Regions from separate parts of the Rathayibacter caricis DSM 15933 genome, predicted to be linked through region 3. Evidence: predicted binding sites of a transcription regulator. Region 3 holds the regulator's gene; each other region holds the start of a gene.

Region 1 (4,739 bases), 660 kb from region 3:
GCCGGCCTCGAGGGTCTCCTTGATGTTCTTCTCGAGACCGGTGCCGTACGCGTCGTTCATGTACAGGATCGAGACGTTGGTCTTGCCGTCGCCCAGGATCTTGTTGCCGAGGATGCGTCCCTGGAGCACGTCCGAGGGAGCGGTGCGGAAGTAGTATCCGTCGTCCTCGTAGGTCGTGAAGTCGGGCGAGGTGTTGGCCGGCGAGATCTGCACGACGCCCGCCTGGGTCACCTGGTCGATGAAGGTCTTCGACACACCGGACGACGCGGCGCCGATGATGGCGGAGACGCCGTCGGCGATCAGCGAGGTGGCGGACTGCGTCGCGATGTCGGTCGACGTGTCGCCCGAGTCCTTCGGCTCCGCCTCGATCGTGATGCCCGCGGCGGCCTCGTTGATGTCGGCGACCGCGAGGTCGACACCGGCGAACTCGGGCGGGCCGAGGACGGCCAGCGTTCCCGTCTGCGGCAGGATCGCGCCGATCTTGAGGGAGAGGTCACCGGATGCGCCGCTGTCCGTGCCCGCGTCGGTCTCGCCGCCACCGGCGCAGCCGGCGAGGACGAGTGCGCTGGCGCCCAGGATGGCGACACCGCCGAGGGTTGCCCGGAGGGACCGTGCGCGAGCCGAACCGGCCTTCGCGTAAACGCCCATGTTGCTCCTTGAGAGTGATTGTCGTCAGAGCGGTGCCGGAGGCAACCGCTCGGCAAACGTAACCTTCGAGGGGGCCGTGAACAATACGGGGGTGTTACGAACGGATTTCGCGACCGGATCGTTACTTCCGGCAGCAGCAACCGCTCTCAGCGACGCGATCCGCACTTCACGCCAGGATACGGCGCCTTCTGCGCTCGGCCGCGACGAGGTCGACTGAGAAGATCACCAGCGCGGTCCACACCAGCGCGAAGCCGAGCCAGCGTTCGGGCGGCATCGCCTCGTGGAGCACGAACGCGCCGACGAGGAACTGCAGGAACGGCGTCAGGTACTGGATGAAGCCGACGATCGAGAGCGGCAGCCGACGGGCGGCTCCCGCGAACAGCAGCAGCGGGACGGCCGTGACGATGCCGGCGGACGCCAGGATCAGCGCGTGCCCCGTGCCCTCCGTCCCGAAGGTCAGACCGACCAGCGAGCCCACCACGGCGAGCTGCACGATCGCGAGCGGAGTGAGCCAGAGCGTCTCCAGCGTCAGTCCCGACACGGCGTCGATCCGTCCGCCCACCCGGCTCTTCACGAGTCCGTAGAACCCGAACGAGAAGGCCAGCGCGAGCGAGACCCACGGGAACGAGCCGTAGCCGACGGCGATGACGAGCACCGCGACCGCGCTGATCGCCATCGCGATCCACTGGGCCGGTCGGAGCCGCTCCCGCAGCACGAGCACGCCCAGCAGCACCGTGACGAGCGGGTTCATGAAGTAGCCCAGCGCAGCCTCGATGACGTGCCCGGTGGTCGTCGCGATGACGTAGACCTGCCAGTTCACGTAGATCAGGGCGCCGGCGAGAGCCATCGCCCCCAGCAGCCGCGGCTCGCGGAAGAGGCCGAGGAAGCCCGCCCAGCTGCGCGTCACGGTGAGCAGGATCAGGCAGAAGACGAGCGAGAACATCACCCGGAACGCGACGATCTCGAACGGCGAGGCCGGTGCCATCGCGATGAAGTAGAGCGGCATCGCGCCCCACAGGAGGTAGGCGCCGAAGCCGAACCACAGTCCGGTCGAGGACATCGCACCGCCGCGCGCCCGCGACTCGGCGAGGGCCTCGACGCCCTCGCCCTCTGCGGCCGCGGTACCGGTCAGGTCGGGCTCGGAAGGGGTGCGGGAGGCGGACACCCGTCCGATGCTACGCACGCGGGCAGCCGCTGATCGGCACGGAACGGTCATCGGACGGCCGGATCAGGCCACCCGTCGCCAGGAGGACCGGCCCGGGACGACGAAGGGCCCGGCGACCTGGGTCGCCGGGCCCTTCTCGGGACGCGTCCTAGCGGACGACGACCGCGAGGACGTCGCGAGCGGAGAGGACCAGCAGGTCCTCGCCCGAGAACTTGACCTCGGTTCCGCCGTACTTGGAGTAGATGACCTTGTCACCCACGGCCACGTCGAGGGGGACGCGGTTGCCGTTGTCGTCGATGCGGCCGGGGCCCACGGCGACGACTTCACCCTCCTGCGGCTTCTCCTTGGCGGTGTCGGGGATGACGAGACCGGAAGCGGTCACCTGCTCCGCCTCGACCTGCTTGATGACGATGCGATCTTCGAGCGGCTTGATGGACACCGACACGGTTGACCTCTTTCTTGACGACGATGTGGCGGAGCGCGGTTCTGGCACACACGCTCCGAGAGTGCTAGATCCACTGTAGAGGCTGTGCTGGCACTCGTGCAATCAGAGTGCCAAGCGGAGCGTCGCGGAACGACGTCGGAGCGGCGCGGACGCCGTGGCCTACCATGGCCGGATGCATCGCGACGAGCTGGTCGAGCTCCTCTCCCCGGAGGGGCTCCGGCTCCTCGACTCCCTCGACGGATACCGCTCGGACGACCTCGTGCGGGCCGTCGCCCGGCTCCGGTCCGCGGGTCACTCCCCCGCGCTGGTCGCCGCCGTGCTCACCCAGTCGCGACTGCGCGAAAAGGCGCAGGGCAAGTTCGGCGAGTTCGCCCGCTCGATGCTCTTCACCGACGCCGGCCTCGAGCAGGCCACGCGGCTCCGTGTCGCCGCACTGCACGCGGGCCGCTTCGCGGCAGCGGGCACCAGGAGGGTCGCGGACCTGGGCAGCGGGATCGGCGGCGACGCACTCGCTCTCGCCGCGATCGACCTCGAGGTGACCGCCGTCGACGCCGACGAGATCACCGCGACGCTCGCGAGCTTCAACCTCGCCCCGTTCCCCTCCGCTCGCGCCGTGCACGCCGATGCGGAGTCCTTCGACCTCGACGGCTACGACGCCGTCTACCTGGATCCGGCTCGGCGCACCGCCGGTCACCGCGAGACGCGGCGCCTAGACGATCCCGACGACTACTCCCCGTCGCTCGACTTCGCTTTCGGCCTGGCCGCGCGCCTGCCCGTGGGCGTCAAGGTCGGCCCGGGCTTCGACCGCGAGCGGATCCCGGCCGACGCCGAGGCGCAGTGGGTGTCCGTCGAGGGCGACCTGGTCGAGACCGGACTCTGGTTCGGGTCGCTCGCCCGGCCCGGTGTCCGCCGATCCGCTCTGCTGCTCGGTGCGCAAGGCGCCGCCGAGCTGACCGCCGACTCGGACGCCGACGACGAGGAGGTCGGCGAGCTCGGCGCCTACGTGCACGAGCCGGACGGGTCCGCCATCCGGGCGCGATTGCTCGGTGAGCTGGCGCGCTCGAGCGGTTCGCGGATGCTCTCGCCCGGCATCGCCTACCTCACGGGAGACGAACCGTCCGCCTCGCCGTTCCTGCGCAGCTTCCGCGTCCTCGCCGAACTCCCCCTCGACGAGCGGACGCTCGCGAAGGAGCTGCGCGGACGCGGCATCGGCGTGCTCGAGATCAAGAAGCGCGGGGTCGACGTCGACCCCGCGCGGTTCCGCAAGAAGCTGGGACTGTCCGGCCGGGGCAGCGCCGTGCTGATCCTGACGCGGGTGCAGGGGCGCCACCGCGCCCTGCTGGCCGAGCGGGTGGCGCAGGCGGGCGTTTAGTAGTCGGCCGACTGGATCGCCACCACGAAGATGACGACGGTGATCGCGAGGTAGATCAGCGAGATCACGATCCCCGCGAAGCCCGTGATGATCGCGGTCAGGGAGAACCCGCGCGCTCCGGGCTCGCGACGACGCCCGAGGAACCCGAGGACGACGGCCGGTGCGGACAGGAGGAATCCGAAGCCCCAGGCGAAGATCGTGATCACGAGGCCGGCGATGCCGAGGATCATGCCCGTCAGGCTGAGGGTCCTCGGCGGGGCCGGTGCGGGCGGTGCGGAGGCGTACGCCGGCGCGGTGCTCGGAGGCGTCGGCGTCCCGTAGGACGGGGCGTCCGTGCGCGGAGCTCCGTAGCCGGGCGCCGAGGGCGGAGCTTGGTACCCGGACGCGGGCGTCGCGGGCGGAGCAGGCGGCGCTGGAGGCACGGGCGGAGCCGGCGGCACGGGCGGGACGGGGGCGGGACCCGGACGCTCCTCGGAGCCGGGCGCGGTGCTGTCGCTCATGCGGCCGAGTCTAGCCAGCGGCCGGTCTCAGCTCGGGAGGTACCCGTCGGTCCGCAGGTCCCCCACGAAGGCGGTGTACGCCAGGAAGCCCAGGACCGCCAGGACGACGACGAGGTAGCCGAGCACGAAGCCGGCGATCGCGAAGCCTCCGCCGCGGCGGCCGGACCGGCGGGCCCGGAACAGCCCCACGTGACCGAGGACGATCGCGGCCGGCGCGAGCCCGAGGATCCCGCAGAGGAGGGCGGCGACCGCGAGACCCTCGAGAGGCGGGCGGAGCGCTGGAGCGTTGGGCGAGTACTCATCCGGGTGCGCGGGACCCGTCGGCGGCGGGTAGGCCGCCGACGGGTCGACCGCGTCGGGAGCGGGAGGCGGGGGCACCGGCGTCCCGGCGGACCGATCGATCGCCGATTCGTCGTTCACGCGCTCTCCCCTCGCACAGGCTGGCTCCAGCCTACGGTCCCCGGCGGGACCGGTCGGCTCAGTACCCCGTGGAGGGGACGGTGGCCAGGGCGGCGAAGAACAGGACGCCGACGATCGTGTAGACGATGATCGCGACGAACCCGATGACGATCGCGGCGATCGCGAGGCCGCGGCCCTTCTCCCCCGTGC
Region 2 (4,739 bases), 610 kb from region 3:
CGGTTCCGTCGGCCTCGGCCGGGCCGCGCGACGAGAAGCCGGCGACCTGCGGGACGGGGATCTCGGCGCCCGTGAGGTTGCCCTCGCTGAGCTCGACGGTCGCGCCGTCGGTGGAGGCGTACTCGGTGATCGCCTCGTAGGCCTGGGAGTCGATCTGGATGGTCGGGACCGAGTGGTCGTCGACGTGCAGCGCGTTGGGGGTCGGGTTCAGCAGCAGCATGCCGACGCCGCCGGCCCGCTCGACCTCGGCCGACTTGGAGACGCGCGCGGTGGTGCCCGCGGTGCAGGCCACGACGGCGCCCTTCACCTTGTCCGGGTCCAGCGTGCCGGGCGCGCAGATCTCGGGCATCTCGGTGCCCGAGCGCGCGACGTCGGCGCTGTTCACCAGCGGAGCCTCCAGGTCCTCGTGGACCGAGATGGAGCCGCCGACGAACGCCTGGCCGTCACCCAGGGTGGCGGTCGCCGTGTACGACGGGATCGAGGACGCGGCGACCGTGGTGTACCACGGCGAGGCGTGGTCGAGGGTCGAGGCGTCGGGGCCCGAGTTGCCCGCGGAGGCCGCCACGAAGACGCCCGCCGCCGCGGCGTTCAGGAACGCCTCGTCGTAGAGGGTCAGCGTGGAGGTCGCGGAGCCGCCGCCGATCGAGAAGTTGATCACGTCGACGCCGTCCGTCACGGCCGCCTCGATCGCACCGAGGATGCCGGGGCCGGAGCAGAAGTCGTCGTCGTCCGTGCCCTCGACGTCGCCGTTCCAGCAGACCTTGTAGGCCGCGACCTTCGCCGCCGGGGCGACACCCGAGATGGTGCCGTAGTCGTAGCCGTCGACGCTCGCCTCGACGTCGGCATTGCCGGCGGCGGTGCTCGCGGTGTGCGAGCCGTGCCCGTCGGCGTCGCGGGGCGAGAGGAACTCGGGGTTGTCGTCCGAGCCGACCTTCTCGGAGTCGCCGAGGAACCAGCGCGCGCCGATCAGCTTCTGGCTGCACTCGTCGCCGTCCCACTGCTGGGAGGAGTCGGAGCCGGTCTCGCACGCTCCGACGAACTCGCCGCCGTCGGACTTGCGGTAGGTGATGGTCTCGCCGTCCGTGTACGGCGCGGCTCCCGGCGACGTGGCCAGGGGCGGACCGTCGAACGAGGGGTTCTCGGGCGCGATGCCGGAGTCGATGACACCGACGACGATGCCCGCTCCCGCGGCGTCGACGCCGCCGACCGCGTTCCAGACGCCGCCCTCGCCCTCGAGGCCGAGGAAGTCGGTCGAGCGCTGCTGCCCGGTGTCGGGCACGGGAGTGCCGGCGCCCGGCTCCGCCGTGACCAGCGGAGCGGTCTGAGCGGCACCGCGGGCCCGGTCGAGGGTGAGGTCCTCGATCTCGCGCACCTGCGCGACGTCCTTGCGGTTCGCGAGCACGCTCGCCTGCGCGCCGGTGAGGGTGGCCGAGAAGCCGTTGAGGGCCACCGTGTAGTGGTAGCCGATCCGCGCGTCGACCGCGGCGGCGACGGCGTCCTGGCGCTTCTCCAGGTGCTCGGCGTAGTCCTCCACCGGAGCGGAGCGCGCCTGCAGCTGCGCGCCGGCGTCCGGTGCGGTGCGGGCGAAGCGGGCGTCGGTGCCCTCGTAGGTCGCGGCGGACGGCTCGACGAGGGTGACGACGTAGTCGCCGTCGTCGAAGCTCTGCAGCGACGAGAGGCCGCCGACGAGGGAGGCGCTCCCGATCACGGGGGCGGCGCTGGCGCCCGTGGCGGCGAAGGCGGCGGAGGCGGCGACACCGAGGACGGCGAGACCCGCGAGGATCCGCCTCTCCGCGCGTCGGACTCTCGGTGGGTGGAAGGGCTGGATCGGCAAACGAAGTCCTCTACTCGCAGTCGCTGGGAACCGGATCGGTTCCCGCATAGAAACGACCCTACGAACTCGATTGCCGGGCTCTGTTACGAACAGGTAACGAAGTACCTGAAAGGGTGACGCCTCCCGTTGGCACTCTCCGGGGTCGAGTGCTATATTCGAGGCAGTTGAGTCGAGTCGGCTCAACTTGAGACTCATCCGTTGCCAGACCGAATGGAGTGATTCCCATGGCCGTCACCTACGACCCCGTCCGCGAGCTCGACCGCTTCGCCTCCGCCCTCTTCGGCTCGGGCCAGGGCCCCCGCCGCATGCCGATCGACCTGTACCGCGACGGTGACCACTACGTGCTCACCGCCGACCTGCCGGGCATCGACCCCGGCTCCGTCGATGTGGACGTCGACGGGCAGCTGCTCACGATCCGCGCCCAGCGCACCGTCGCGAGCGGGGACGGAGTCACCTGGATCACCCGGGAGCGCCAGTCGGCCACCTTCGTGCGCCAGCTGAGCCTGGGCCAGGGCGTCGACACCGAGCGCATCTCGGCGTCGTACGACAACGGCGTGCTGTCGGTCACGATCCCCGTGTCCGAGAAGGCGCGCTCCCGCAAGATCGAGGTCGTCTCGACCTCGCACCCCGAGCAGGTGCAGCTGAGCGAGGCGCACTCGGAGTAGCTCGGACCCTCCGGCGGGGCGGCGCGCGCGAGCGGCCGCCCCGCCGTCGCGTGCGGCCACACCGCCGTACGCTGGCAGCATGCGCGCCACGACTCCCGACGCCGCCGTCGGACTCCTGCTCCCCCGCGACCTCCCCGCCTCGCAGGTCCTCCCCTACGCCCGCCGCGCCGAGGCCGCGGGCTTCGACGAGCTCTGGGTCGTCGAGGACCTCGGCTTCCGCGGCGGCATCGCCCAGGCCGCGGCCGTCCTCGCCGCGACCGAGCGGATCGTCGTGGGCATCGGCATCCTGCCCGCCGCCGCCCGCGCCGCCGCGTTCACCGCCATGGAGCTGGGCACGCTTGCCGAGCTGTTCCCCGGCCGCGTGCACGCCGGCATCGGTCACGGCATGCCGCACTGGATGCGCGGCCTGCGCATCTGGCCGGCCAGCCCCCTCACGCTCCTCGAGGAGCAGTTCGACGCCGTCCGCTCCCTGCTCTCGGGCGAGGAGACGACGCGCGACGGCCGCTACGTCGCGGTCGACTCGCTCCGCCTCGAGACCCCGCCGACGGTGCTCCCGCCGCTGCTCGCCGGCGTCCGCGGACCCCGCTCGCTCGAGCTGGCCGGCCGCATCGCCGACGGCGTCGTGCTCGCCGAGCCGGTGACTCCGGAGTACCTCGCCACCGCGCGCGGGCACCTCGGCACGGCCGGCCGCGTGGTCGCCTACAACGTGGCCGCGGTCGACGACGACGCCTCGGCGGCGCGCGACCTCGTCCGCCCCGGCCTCGAGTGGATCGGCGAGCCGGACTGGGCGCCGCACATCGACCCGCTGCCCTTCGCGGCCGAGTTCCGCGCCCTGCGCGAGCGGAGCGCCGATCGCGCCGCCTTCGTCCGCGACCTGCCCGACGAGTGGGTCGACCAGCTGGCGGTCGTCGGCACCCCCTCGGCTGCCCGTGCACGGATCGCGCAGCTCCACGACGCCGGCGCCGCGAGCGTCGTGCTCATGCCCTCGGGGCCGGACGCGATGGCGGCTCTGGATCGGCTCGCCCGCGTGCTCTGAGCACCTCCGGACCCCGGGAACGCGGTCGGCCCGCGGGATCCGAGGATCCTGCGGGCCGAAGCGTGCTCTGCGAGCCGGAGGCGGGCTACGCCGACATGCGCGCCTTGAGGTTCTCGTCGAGCGTCGCGAGGAACTCCTCCGTCGTCTGCCAGCCCTGGTCGGGGCCGACGAGCAGCGCGAGGTCCTTCGTCATCTTGCCGGACTCGACCGTCTTGATGACGACGTCCTCGAGCGCGAGCGAGAAGTCGATGAGCTCCTGGTTGCCGTCGAGCTTGCCGCGGTGCGCGAGGCCGCGCGTCCAGGCGTAGATCGAGGCGATCGGGTTCGTCGAGGTGGGCTTGCCCGCCTGGTGCTGGCGGTAGTGGCGCGTGACCGTGCCGTGCGCCGCCTCGGCCTCGACGACGGAGCCGTCGGGCGTCGAGAGGACCGAGGTCATGAGGCCGAGCGAGCCGAAGCCCTGCGCCACGGTGTCGGACTGCACGTCGCCGTCGTAGTTCTTGCAGGCCCAGACGTAGCCGCCTTCCCACTTCATGGCCGAGGCGACCATATCGTCGATGAGGCGGTGCTCGTAGGTCAGACCGGCGGCGTCGAAGCGCTCCTTGAACTCGGTCTGGAAGATCTCCTCGAAGATGTCCTTGAAGCGGCCGTCGTAGGCCTTCAGGATCGTGTTCTTCGTCGAGAGGTAGACCGGGTAGTTGCGGGTCAGCCCGTAGTTGAGCGACGAGCGCGCGAAGTCGCGGATCGACGCGTCCTGGTTGTACTGGACCTGCGCGATGCCGTCGTCGGGCGCCTTGTAGACCTCGAACTTCATCGGCTCGGAGCCGTCCTCGGGGGTGAACTCGACGGTGAGCGTGCCCTTCCCCTTGAAGACGAAGTCCGTGGCGCGGTACTGGTCGCCGAAGGCGTGGCGGCCGATGATGATCGGCTTGTTCCAGCCCGGCACGAGGCGCGGGATGTTCGAGATGATGATCGGCTCGCGGAAGATCACGCCGCCGAGGATGTTGCGGATCGTGCCGTTGGGCGACTTCCACATCTTCTTCAGGCCGAACTCCTCGACCCGCGCCTCGTCGGGCGTGATGGTCGCGCACTTGACGCCCACGCCGTGCTTCTGGATGGCGTGCGCCGCGTCGATCGTGACCTGGTCGTCGGTCGCGTCGCGGTGCTCCATGCCGAGGTCGTAGTACTCGAGGTTCACGTCGAGGTA
Region 3 (4,739 bases):
GCGACCTGCACCATCTCAGCGAGGAGGGCCGGGTCGGCGGCGCCGAGCTCGGCGACCGTCGCGTACTCCTGGGTCTTGGGGAAGATCAGGAGGTGGACCGGCGCTTTCGGCGCGATGTCGGTGATGGCGAGAACCCGCTCGTTCTCGAACACCACGTCGGCGGGGATCTCGCCCCGGACGATGCGCGTGAAGACGGTGGGTTCGCTCATGCCTTCATCTTAAACGGCGGGCGGCCTCGAACGGGGCCCCGTTCGCCGTCAGCGCGCGCTCCTGCTACCAGCGGCCCAGTCGCGCCGAGAGCACGGCGATGGCCGCGGGGCCGGCGGTGGAGGTGCGCAGCACGGTGTCGCCGAGCGCGACGGCCTCGGCGCCCGCCTCCGCGAGCAGCCGCAGCTCCTCCGGAGCGACGCCGCCCTCGGGTCCCACGACGAGCACGAGATCGCGGCCGTCGGGCTCGATCGCCGACAGGCGGACCTCGGCCGACGGCTCCAGCACGAGGACACGGTCGGTCGCCGCGCGGTCCGCGAGCGCGCGCGTCAACGCGAGCGGCGAGACCTCGGGCACCCGGGCCCGGAGCGACTGCTTGCTCGCCTCGCGGACGATGCTGCGCCAGCGCTCGCGGCCCTTCTCCTCCTTGGGGCCGCTCCAGCGCGAGATCGAGCGGGCGGCCTGCCACGGCACCACTTCGTCGACCCCCAGCTCGGTCGCGGCCTGCACGGCGAGCTCGTCCCGGTCGCCCTTCGCGAGGGCCTGCACGAGCACGAGCCTCGGCGATGGCGGGGCCGCCTCCTCCACGGACTCGACGACGAGCACCACCCTCGACGGCTCCGAGCTCTCGACGACGGCCGTCGCGACGCGGCCGCGCCCGTCTCCGACGCGGATCGTCTCACCGGCGCGGATCCGGCTCACCGTCGCGGCGTGGCGCGCCTCCGCGCCGGTCAGGGCCAGTCGACCGCCGACGACGACGTCGCCGGAGTCGAGCGACTCGTCGATGTAGTGGTGGGCCACGGCCGCGCTCCGATCAGCCGAGGAAGCGGTCGCGGAGCTTCGAGAAGAGGCCCTGCTGGAAGTGGGTCAGCGCGGGCTTCTGCGGCTTGTAGTGCTTCGCGAACTCCTGCACGAGCTCGCGCTCGCGGTGCCCGAGCTTGGTCGGAGTGACGACCTGGATGCCCACGCGCAGGTCGCCGCGGCCGTTGCCGCGCAGCTTCGTCACTCCGCGCCCCTTGATCGTGACGATCTCGGTGCTCTGCGTCCCGGGCTTGATCTCGATCTCGATGTCGCCGTCGAGCGCCGCGAGCGTCGTCGTGGAGCCGAGGATCGCATCGGTCATCTGCACCTCGAGGGTGGCGAGCAGGTCGTCGCCGTTGCGGCTGAAAACATCGTGGTGCTTGACCTTGATCTCGAGGTAGAGATCGCCGTTGGGGCCGCCCGCCGGGCCGACCTCGCCGCTGCCCGGCATCTGCAGGCGGAGGCCCGTGTCGACGCCCGCGGGGACGTCGACGGGGATCGTGCGGCGCGCGCGCACGCGACCCTGGCCCTGGCAGGTCGAGCACGGGGTGGCGATGACGGTTCCGTAGCCGCGGCACGTGCCGCAGGGGCTGGCCGTCATCACGTTGCCCAGGAGCGAGCGGACGGTGCGCTGGATCTGGCCGGAGCCGTGGCAGATGTCGCAGGTGACCGGCGACGTGCCGGGCTGGCAGCACGACCCCTGGCAGGTCTCGCAGAGCACCGCCGTGTCGACCTCGAGGTCGCGGTGCGTGCCGAAGATGACCTCGTCGAGCGACACCTCGACGCGCAGAAGCGCGTCCTGGCCGCGCTCGCGACGGGAGCGGGGCCCGCGGGACGAGCCCTGCGCACCCTGGCCGAAGAACGTCTCGAAGATGTCGCCGAATCCGCCGAAGCCCTGTGCGCCGCCGGGGAAGCCCTCCTGGGGTCCGCGGTCGTACTGCTGGCGCTGCTGCGCGTCGCTCAGGACGTCGTAGGCGTGCGTGACGAGCTTGAAGCGCTCGGAGGCGTCGGCGCTCGGATTGACGTCGGGGTGGAGCTCGCGGGCGAGTCGGCGGTACGCCTTCTTGATCTCGTCGGCGGAGGCGTCGCGGGCGACGCCCAGCACTTCGTAGTGATCGGCCACAGGTGGCTTCGTCCTTCGTTCGTGGGTCGGTGCACCGGGCACGGCGGACCTGATGGGAGCCGGGGCGACCGGCGAGTCGGGAAGAGCGGGCTAGTCCTCGCCGAGGAGGCGGGAGAGGTAGCGGGCGACGGCGCGCACCGCGGCGATGTTGCCGGAGTAGTCCATCCTGATCGGTCCGAGGACCCCCAGGCGCGAGACCTGGCCGCCGGCAGTGTTGTAGCCGCTGGTGAGGACGGACGTCTCCTGGAGACCGAAGGGCGCGTTCTCGCGGCCGATGCGCACCGAGATGCCGCGCGGATCCGGGACCATCTCGGCGAACAGGCGCAGCAGCTCCACCTGCTCCTCGATCGCCTCGAGCACCGGGTAGATGCTGCCCGAGAAGTCCTCCTCGGTGCGGACGAGGTTGGCCGCGCCGGCCATCACCAGGCGGTCCTGGCGGTTGGCGCCGACCTGCTCGAGCAGGGTCTGCAGGATCGGAGCCAGGACGTCGCGCCGCTCGGGCGTGAAGCGCTCGGCGGCCGACTGCAGCGTCTCGGCGGCGGCCTGGAGCCCCAGGCCCAGGACGGCCGTGTTCAGCTTGGCGCGGATCTCGCCGAGGAACTCGTCGTCGATGTCGGCGGGGGTCTCGAGGACGCGCTGATCCACCCGGCCGGTGTCGGTGATGAGCACCGAGAGCAGGCGGCGCGGCGCGAGGGCGACGAGCTCCACGTGGCGGATCCGCGCGGCTCCGAACGAGGGGTACTGCACGAGGGCGACGCTGTTCGTGAGCTGCGAGAGCAGCCGCACGGTCTTCACCAGCACCTCGTCGAGATCGGGGCTCTGCCCGAGGAAGGTCTCGATGGCCTGCCGCTGCGCCGCGGTGAGCGGGCGCAGATCGGTGAGCCGATCGACGAAGAGGCGGTAGCCCTTGTCGGTCGGCACCCGTCCGGAGGAGGTGTGCGGAGCCGCGATGAGCTCCTCCTCCTCGAGCTGCGCCATCTCGTTCCGGATGGTCGCCGCCGAGACGCCGAAGGCGTGCCGCTCGACGATCGACTTCGAGCCCACGGGCTCGCGATGGGCCACGTAGTCCTGCACGATCACGCGCAGGACCTGGAGACCGCGCTCCGTCACCATACGACCGACCTCCCGCCGGGCTCCGCGTGCCTCGCGGCACGGACCACCGCGGCGCCGTCGCGCCGCTCGGAGCTTGGCACTCCGCAACTCCGAGTGCCAATCATACCCGCGAGCAGGGCCGCGGAGGGGTCCGACCGCGATCCGCGCGGTGGCGGGACAGCGCGCCGCACGACGTGCCACGATGGACGCCGTGCGCACGGGGGTCGCCCGGCGCGATCACGTCGGAATCAGGAGCCCACATGTCGACCACGCCGCCCCCTCCCCCGCCCCCCGCGTACAGCACTCCCGCGCCGCCGCTGAATCCGGCCGACGAGAAGACCTGGGCGATCGTCACCCACGTCCTCGGCATCTTCTTCAGCTTCATCCCGTCGCTGATCGTGTACCTGGTCTTCAAGGGCCGCGGGCCGTTCCTGGAGGCCCACGCGAAGACCGCGCTGAACTTCCACCTCACGACGCTGATCGCCTACGTGGCGGGCACGATCCTGTCGTTCGTGCTGGTCGGCTTCATCGTGTTCCTCGTGGTGCCGATCCTCGTGATCGTCTTCGCGATCATCGCCTCGGTGCGCGCGAGCGCCGGCGAGTACTACACGTACCCGCTGAGCATCCCGTTCTTCAAGTAGGTCCGGGAGTCGCGGGTCTCGATGCGCCCGCTGCGCGGGCTGCTCGACCAGCGGAGTGACGTCGCCCCCGCTGGTCGAGCAGCCGCCGCGGGCGGCGTTCCTCCTCGCTGGTCGAGTAGCCGCCACGGGCGGCGTATCGAGACCCGCGTCCTCTGCAGGGGTCGGTCTCGATACGCCCGCTGCGCGGGCTACTCGACCAGCAAGCACGAGATCACCGCACCCCCGCTGGTCGCATCCCCGGGAACGGCGGGTCTCGAGGCGCCGGATCAGCCGTCGGTCAGGCGCCGCACGACCGCGTCGGCCAGCAGACGGCCGCGCAGCGTCAGCACCACGCGGCCCTGCAGCGCCGCGCGACCCTCGATCAGCCCGTCGGCGATGAGGCCCGCGACCTCGCGGCGGCGCTCCGGATCGATGGAGTCGATCGGCAGCCCGTCCGACAGGCGCGAGCGCAGCAGCACGTCCTCGACTCCGCGCGTCGCCCCGTCGAGCGTCTCCCGGCCGGCCGCCGGGGAGGATCCCACGCGCAGGCGGTCGGCGTAGGCCGCCGGGTGCTTCACGTTCCACCAGCGGACACCGCCCACGTGGCTGTGCGCGCCCGGTCCGACGCCCCACCAGTCGTGCCCGAGCCAGTACGACAGGTTGTGCCGCGACCGGTGCGCGTCGTCGATCGCCCAGTTGCTCACCTCGTACCAGGAGTAGCCCGCACTCGCGAGTCGGGCATCCGCCAGCTCGTACATGTCCGCCGTCAGGTCGTCGTCGGGGGTCGCCACCTCGCCCCGGCGGATCTGGCGCGCGAGCTTGGTGCCGTCCTCGACGATCAGCGCGTACGCCGAGAGGTGGTCGGGGCGGTTCGCGAGGGCGGAGTCGAGCGAGCG

Evidence for each region. The regulator HrcA, encoded in region 3, represses chaperone genes, less so after heat shock. The targets are predictions, from matches to a motif close to TTNGCACTCGNNNNNNNCGAGTGCNAA.
Region 1: the regulator HrcA is predicted to act here: its motif matches at 2,346-2,372, upstream of groES (co-chaperone GroES).
Region 2: the regulator HrcA is predicted to act here: its motif matches at 1,961-1,987, upstream of C1I63_RS09855 (Hsp20/alpha crystallin family protein).

The regions. Positions count from the first base shown of each region.
Region 1 is NZ_PZPL01000001.1:2,067,083-2,071,821, reverse strand. It holds gene C1I63_RS09620 (ABC transporter substrate-binding protein) at 1-648, opposite strand, end outside; gene rarD (EamA family transporter RarD) at 815-1,708, opposite strand; gene groES (co-chaperone GroES) at 1,962-2,258, opposite strand; gene C1I63_RS09605 (class I SAM-dependent methyltransferase) at 2,431-3,630, shown strand; gene C1I63_RS19450 (DUF4190 domain-containing protein) at 3,627-4,130, opposite strand; gene C1I63_RS09595 (DUF4190 domain-containing protein) at 4,158-4,550, opposite strand; gene C1I63_RS09590 (DUF4190 domain-containing protein) at 4,609-4,739, opposite strand, start outside.
Region 2 is NZ_PZPL01000001.1:2,122,433-2,127,171, reverse strand. It holds gene C1I63_RS09860 (S8 family serine peptidase) at 1-1,834, opposite strand, end outside; gene C1I63_RS09855 (Hsp20/alpha crystallin family protein) at 2,059-2,499, shown strand; gene C1I63_RS09850 (LLM class flavin-dependent oxidoreductase) at 2,579-3,535, shown strand; gene C1I63_RS09845 (NADP-dependent isocitrate dehydrogenase) at 3,621-4,739, opposite strand, start outside.
Region 3 is NZ_PZPL01000001.1:2,729,373-2,734,111, reverse strand. It holds gene C1I63_RS12655 (histidine triad nucleotide-binding protein) at 1-209, opposite strand, end outside; gene C1I63_RS12650 (16S rRNA (uracil(1498)-N(3))-methyltransferase) at 274-1,008, opposite strand; gene dnaJ (molecular chaperone DnaJ) at 1,022-2,131, opposite strand; gene hrcA (heat-inducible transcriptional repressor HrcA) at 2,222-3,244, opposite strand; gene C1I63_RS12635 (DUF4870 domain-containing protein) at 3,484-3,864, shown strand; gene hemW (radical SAM family heme chaperone HemW) at 4,131-4,739, opposite strand, start outside.